DNA from 2 places in the Streptomyces lienomycini genome. Region 2 is predicted to be linked to the other one. Evidence: riboswitches for the same ligand, from Rfam matches in the RefSeq annotation. Region 2 holds a riboswitch; the other holds the start of a gene.

Region 1 (3,556 bases), 4.3 Mb from region 2:
AATCCGAACCCGACCGTCACGGCCGACACCCCGAGCGGCAGCATCAGCAGCGCGTCGAACCCGCGCACGAAGCGGCCCGCGTCGCGCCGGGTGAGCGCGGTCGCGGCCAGCAGGCCGATCGCCACGGCGATGGCGGTGGCGGCGACGGCGTACTGGAGGGAGTTGCCGATCGCCTCGATCGGCGGGACGAGGAACGCACCGCCGTCCTCGCGGGTCAGCGCCCGGTAGTAGCCGAACCCGGACGCGCCCAGCGACCGCCGGACCAGTACCGCGAGCGGCAGCACCAGCAGGACGGCGATGACGGCCAGGACCCCGGCGAGCAGCGCCCACTGCCCGGTTCCACGCGGCCGGCGCGCGGTCGTGGCCGCGTCCACCAGCCGGTGGGCCGTCTCGCGCCGCCGTACCGTCCAGGCGTGCACGGCGAGGATGGCGACGACCGCGGCGAACTGGATCAGCGTCAGCACCGCGGCCGTGGACAGGTCGAAGACCTGCGAGGTCTGGCGGTAGATCTCCACCTCCAGCGTGGAGAAGGTGGGTCCGCCGAGGATCTGGACGACACCGAAGGAGGTGAAGGTGAACAGGAAGACCATCAGCGCGGCGGCGGCCACGGCGGGCGCCAGCGCGGGCAGCGTGACCTGCCGCCAGGCCCGCAGCCGGGAGGCGCCGAGCATCCGCGCGGCCTCCTCCTGGCGCGGGTCGAGCTGCGACCAGAGGCCGCCGACGGTGCGGACGACGACGGCGTAGTTGAAGAAGACGTGCGCGAGGAGGATCGCCCACACCGTGGTGTCCAGACGCAGACCCCACAGCTCGTCCAGCAGCCCACCGCGCCCGACCAGTGCCAGGAACGCCGTACCGACGACGACCGTCGGCAGCACGAACGGCACGGTCACCACGGCCCGCAGCACCTGCTTGCCGGGGAAGTCGAAGCGGGCGAAGACGTACGCGCCGGGCAGTGCGATCAGCAGGGTGAGCGCGGTGGACGCCAGCGCCTGCCAGGTCGTGAACCACAGCACGTGCCGCACGTCGGAGCGCGCGAGCACGTCCCCGATCCGCCCGAGCTGCCAGACCCCGTCGACCTCCAGGCCGCGCGCGACGATGGCGGCGACGGGGTAGGCGAAGAACACAGCGAAGAACGCGACGGGCACGGCCATCAGACCGAGCCGCGCCGCGCCCCCGCGCGCGGTCCGCGCCCGCTTCACCGCCCGCTTCACCGCCCGCCCCTCTTCGTGGATCACTTCAGTACGAGCGAGGTCCACGACCTGACCCACTGGTCGCGGTTGTCGGCGATCTTCGCCGGGTCGAGGGTCTGCGGGTCCTTCGCCTGCGGACCGAACTTCGAGAACACCTCCGGGACCTGCGCGCCCTCCCGCACCGGGTAGACGAACATGTTCAACGGCATGTCCTCCTGGAAGGACTTGCTCAGCAGGAAGTCGAGGAGCGCCTTGCCGCCCTCGGGGTTCCTCGCGTTGCTGAGCAGGCCCGCGTACTCGACCTGCCGGAAGCAGGTGCCGTCGGCGACGCCGGTGGGGGCGGTGGACGGCTGCGGGTCGGCGTAGACGACCTCGACGGGCGGCGAGGAGGCGTAGGAGACGACGAGCGGACGGTCGCCCTTGGCCTTCTTGCCGCCGGCCGAGCCGGAGAACTCCTCGTTGTACGCCTGCTCCCAGCTGTCGACGACCTTGACGCCGTTCGCCTTGAGCTTCTTCCAGTAGCCCTCCCAGCCCCCGTCGCCGTACTTGGCGGCGGTGCCGAGGAGGAAACCGAGGCCGGGCGAGGAGCTGCCCGCGTTCTCGGTGACGAGCAGGTCCTTGTACGCGGGCTTGACCAGGTCGTCGAAGGACTTCGGCGGGGTCAGCCCGTGCCGGGCGAAGTACGCCTTGTCGTAGTTGACGCAGATGTCACCGGTGTCGACGGGCGTGACCCGGTGCTTGTCCTCGTCGGCCCGGTACGCGGGCAGGACGAGGTCGGAGCCCTTCGCCTCGTACGGCTGGAACAGGCCGTTGTCGAGGGCGCGGGACAGCAGGGTGTTGTCGACGCCGAAGAAGACGTCGCCCTGCGGGTTGTCCTTGGTGAGGACGGCCTTGTTGACGGCCTGCCCGGCGTCGCCGTCCTCCAGGACCCTGACCTTGTAGCCCGACTGCTTCTCGAAGGCGGCGACGACGTCCTTCGACACGGCCCACGAGTCGTGGCTGACCAGCGTCACGGTCTTGGAGTCCCCGGAGCCGCCGGCGTCGTCGGAGGACGATCCGCAGGCGGCCAGGGTGCCGACCATGCCGAGGCCGACGGCCAGGACACTGACCTTCTTGGTGATGCTCACTGAATTCCTCCTGGGTGACCAGGAGAAGACGCGGCCCCGCCCAGAACCCCTGGCGAGGGTCCCGGGCAGGGCGCAACAGCTCGAGTGGTGACCGATCTCCCTACCCAGAATGACCTGGGCCAGGTTCGGAGGGTCTGCGGCCGGTGCCGCACTCTCAGCGCTGTGGCGCTCCCCTGTCGGAATATGAAGATATGAGGGTGATGGAGTCGTACTGCCGACACTGACGCCGGTCAGGTTACCGCTCGCTCGCGGCGAGCTGACCACACGCCCCGTCGATCTCCTGCCCCCGGGTGTCCCGGACCGTCACCGGCACACCGTGCGCCGCGATCGCCTCGACGAACGCCTTCTCGTCCTCGGGCCGGGAAGCGGTCCACTTGGAGCCGGGCGTGGGGTTGAGCGGGATCAGGTTGACGTGCACGGGCTTGCCCCTGAGCAGTCGCCCGAGACGGTCACCGCGCCAGGCCTGGTCGTTGATGTCGCGGATCAGCGCGTACTCGATGGAGAGCCGGCGCCCGGACTTCGCCGCGTACTCGAACCCGGCGTCCAGCACCTCGCGCACCTTCCAGCGCGTGTTGACGGGGACGAGGGTGTCGCGCAGCTCGTCGTCGGGCGCGTGCAGGGAGATGGCGAGGCGGCACTTGAAGCCCTCGTCGGCGAAGCGGTGGATCGCCGGGACGAGACCGACCGTCGAGACGGTGATGCCGCGCTGGGAGAGCCCCAGCCCGTCCGGCTCGGGGTCGGTGAGCCGGCGGATGGAGCCGATGACGCGGTTGTAGTTGGCGAGGGGCTCGCCCATACCCATGAACACGATGTTGCTGAGCCGGGCAGGGCCGCCGGGGACCTCGCCGTCCCGGAGCGCGCGCATGCCGTCGACGATCTGGTGCACGATCTCGGCGGTCGACAGGTTGCGGTCCAGGCCGGCCTGGCCGGTGGCGCAGAACGGGCAGTTCATGCCGCAGCCGGCCTGGGAGCTGATGCACATGGTGACCCGGTCCGGGTAACGCATGAGGACCGACTCGACGAGCGTCCCGTCGAACAGTTTCCACAGCGTCTTGCGCGTGGTCCCCTCGTCGGTGGACAGGTGCCGCACGACCGTCATCAGCTCGGGCAGCAGCGCCTCGCGGAGCCCCTGGCGCGAGCCTGCGGGGATGTCGGTCCACTGCTCGGGGTCGTGCGCGTACCGCGCGAAGTAGTGCTGCGAGAGCTGCTTCGCACGGAACGGCTTCTCACCGATCGCGG
Region 2 (3,556 bases):
GAGCCAGTCAGGCACGAGGGCCTCGGTCTTTGCGTCGATCTCGGTCACGCCACAAGCCTGCCATCTGGCACTGACAGCCGGAAGCCGGACTACGCCGCGGCCGCCTTCAGCGGCCTCGCCGGATCGGCCAGCAGTGCGGGGTCCATCGCCGTACCCGCCTGGATCAGGCGTTTGCCCTGTGCCAGGTCCCGCGGGCGGCCCACGGCCAGCAGGGCGACCAGGCGGCCCTCGCGCAGCCAGCAGACCGTCCAGGCCGGGCTCGACGGGTCGCCGCGCCACAGGGTGGTGTCGGCGGCCGTGTGGTGACCGGCGTACTGGACGAAGCGGCCGAACTGCTCGGACCAGAAGTACGGCACGGGATCGTAGGGTGCGGCGGTCTCGCCGCCGGGGGCGTCGACGATGTCCGCGGCGACCGTGCGCGGGCCCTGGAGGGCGTTGTCCCAGTGGTGCACCAGGAGCCGCTCGCCGTAGCGGGCGGAGGGGAAGGACGCGCAGTCGCCGACCGCGTGGACGTCCGGGACGGAGGCGCGCAGGCGGTCGTCGGCCAGGACCTCGCCGTGCGCGCCGAGGGCGATCCCGGAGCCGGCGAGCCAGCCGGTGGCCGGGCGGGCTCCGATGCCGACGACGACCGCGCCGGCGGGCAGCCGGGTGCCGTCGTCGAGGACGACCCGGCCGGGCTCGCCGGGACCGCCGGGCTCGACGCGCCGCACGCGCGCGCGGGTGCGCAGTTCGGCGCCCGCGTCGGCGTACCAGGCGGTCATCGGGGCGGCGACCTCGGCGGGCAGCACGTCGGCGAGGGGCCGGTCGGCGGCCTCCACCACGGTCACCGCGCAGCCCGCCTCGCGTGCGGCGGTGGCGAACTCGGCGCCGATCCAGCCCGCGCCGACGACCACGACGTCGTGCTGCCGGGCGAGCACCGGGCGCAGCCGTTCGGCGTCGTCCAGGGTGCGCAGCAGGTGCACGCCGGGCACGCCGTCGGAGCCGGGGAGCCGGACCGGTTCGGCGCCGGTCGCGAGGACGAGGGCGTCGTAGGGCACGGGTCCCCCGGAGGTGTCCAGGACGTGCGCGCCGGGGTCGACGCCGAGCGCCTCGCAGCCCAGCCGCAGGGTGATGCCGAGCTCATCGAAGTCGACGTCGAAGGCGGAGCCGTCCGCGGTGCCGAGCAGGACGGCCTTGGACAGCGGGGGGCGGTCGTACGGTTGGTGCGGTTCGGCGCCGATCAGGGTCACGTTGCCGGTGAAGCCCTGTTCCCGCAGGGCGACCGCGGTCTGCACGCCCGCCATCCCGGCGCCCACCACGACCACCCGGCGCTCCGCGTCCGGCGCCGCCGGCCCCTGTCCCCGTTCCCGCGTCTGCTCGCTCACCCGATCACCATAGACACCCGGCGTCCCGCCGGTCGGCGCGCGTCCACGGTGGGCTGTCCGGCCCCGCCCCACGCGGAGGCTCCCTTACAGGTACCGGTCCCCGCGGGCTAGGCTGGCCGCGCAAGGCACTCGCGGGAGCCCGGACGCACCGGGCTGAGAGGGAGGCTGGCGGCCTCCGACCGTACGAACCTGATCCGGGTCATGCCGGCGAAGGGAGGGGCTGGACGCCCATGTCGTCTCCACCGCACACGCCTCGTACCCCGGGTACGTCGCCTCCGTCCCGTACGCCCGACGTCCTCGTCGTCGGCGGGGGGATCGTCGGGCTGGTCACGGCCTGGCGGGCCGCTCAGCGCGGGCTGGTCACGGCGGTCGTGGACCCCGGGCCGGGCGGCGGGGCGGCCCAGGTGGCGGCCGGGATGCTGGCCGCCGTCACGGAGCTGCACCACGGCGAGCAGACGCTGCTCGCGCTGAACCTCGCCTCGGCCCGCCGCTACCCGGAGTTCGCCGCCGAGCTGACCGAGCTGACCGGCCAGGACCTCGGTTACCGCAGTTGCGGCACGCTCGCGGTCGCGCTGGACGCCGACGACCGCGCCCACCTGCGTGAGCTGCACGCCCTCCAGCAGCGCTCAGGCCTGGAGTCGGAGTGGCTGTCGGGGCGCGAGTGCCGGCGTCTGGAGCCGATGCTCGCGCCGGGCGTGCGCGGAGGGCTCCGGGTGGACGGCGACCACCAGATCGACCCCCGTCGCCTCGCCCGCGCGCTGGTGGCCGCCTGCGAACGCGCGGGGGTGGTCTTCCACCGGGTGTGGGCCGAGCGGCTCACCGTCGGGCGCGGGGACCGGGCCACGGGCGTCGTCACCGCCGACGGCACAACGCTGGCGGCCGGGCAGGTGGTGCTGGCCGGGGGCAGCCTGAGCGGACGCCTGCGCGGCGTGCCGGAGGCCGTGCTGCCGCCGGTGCGGCCCGTGAAGGGGCAGGTGCTGCGGCTGACCATGCCGCGGACGCACGGGCCGCTGCTGAACCGGACCGTGCGCGCCGTGGTGCGCGGCAGCCACGTCTACCTGGTGCCCCGGGAGAGCGGCGAGCTGGTCGTCGGCGCCACCAGCGAGGAGCTGGGCTGGGACACGACGGTCACCGCGGGCGGCGTCTACGAGCTGCTGCGCGACGCCCACGAGCTGGTCCCCGGCATCACGGAGCTGCCCCTGACGGAGACCCGCGCGGGTCTGCGCCCGGGCTCCCCGGACAACGCCCCGCTGCTCGGCCCGACCGCCCTGGACGGACTGCTGCTGGCCACCGGCCACTACCGCAACGGCGTGCTGCTCACCCCGGTCACCGGCGACGTCATGGCGCACGCCCTGACCACCGGGGAGCTGCCGGACGAGGCCCGCCCCTTCACCCCCCGGCGCTTCGGCGCCGGGCCCGCACTCCCGGAACTCCCGGCATCCTCGGAACTCTCGGAGCAGCCCGTATGAGCCCTGTGCGCATCTCCGTCAACGGCGAGCCCCGCGAGGTGGCTCCCGGCACCGCCCTGGACGCGCTGGTGGGCACGCTCACCGCGGCGCCGTCCGGAGTGGCCGCTGCCCTGAACGAGACCGTCGTCCCGCGCGCGCGGTGGTCCGCCACCGCCCTGGCCGACGGCGACCGCGTCGAGGTCCTCACCGCTGTCCAAGGAGGCTGACCATGGCCGACGATCCCTTCGTCCTCGGCGGTACGTCGTACGGCTCCCGCCTCATCATGGGTACGGGCGGGGCGCCCAGCCTCGACGTGCTGGAGCGCGCGCTGGTGGCCTCCGGGACGGAGCTGACGACCGTCGCGATGCGGCGGGTGAACGCCTCGGTGCACGGGTCCGTGCTGTCGGTGCTGGACCGGCTGGGCGTCCGGGTGCTGCCGAACACGGCCGGCTGCTTCACCGCCGGGGAGGCCGTCCTGACCGCGCGGCTGGCGCGCGAGGCGCTCGGCACGGACCTGGTGAAGCTGGAGGTCGTCGCCGACGAGCGCACGCTGCTGCCGGACCCGGTCGAGTTGCTGGACGCCGCGGAGGCGCTGGTCGACGACGGGTTCACGGTGCTGCCGTACACCAACGACGACCCGGTGCTCGCGCGGAAGCTGGAGGACGTCGGGTGCGCGGCGATCATGCCGCTGGGCTCGCCGATCGGGTCCGGGCTGGGAATCCGCAACCCGCACAACTTCCAGCT

The links. Region 2 has a riboswitch for thiamine pyrophosphate ahead of thiO (glycine oxidase ThiO). Riboswitches for the same ligand answer to the same signal wherever they lie in the genome.
Region 1: it holds a riboswitch for thiamine pyrophosphate, as region 2 does, so the genes downstream of both, BJ961_RS08005 (thiamine ABC transporter substrate-binding protein) here and thiO (glycine oxidase ThiO) in region 2, are expected to answer to the same signal.

What each region holds. Positions count from the first base shown of each region.
Region 1 is NZ_CP116257.1:1,699,897-1,703,452, reverse strand. It holds gene BJ961_RS08010 (ABC transporter permease) at 1-1,256, opposite strand, end outside; gene BJ961_RS08005 (thiamine ABC transporter substrate-binding protein) at 1,232-2,317, opposite strand; TPP riboswitch at 2,397-2,502, opposite strand; gene rlmN (23S rRNA (adenine(2503)-C(2))-methyltransferase RlmN) at 2,553-3,556, opposite strand, start outside.
Region 2 is NZ_CP116257.1:5,981,319-5,984,874, forward strand. It holds gene BJ961_RS27275 (Rv2175c family DNA-binding protein) at 1-48, opposite strand, end outside; gene BJ961_RS27280 (NAD(P)/FAD-dependent oxidoreductase) at 90-1,364, opposite strand; TPP riboswitch at 1,486-1,597, shown strand; gene thiO (glycine oxidase ThiO) at 1,595-2,833, shown strand; gene thiS (sulfur carrier protein ThiS) at 2,839-3,039, shown strand; gene BJ961_RS27295 (thiazole synthase) at 3,042-3,556, shown strand, end outside.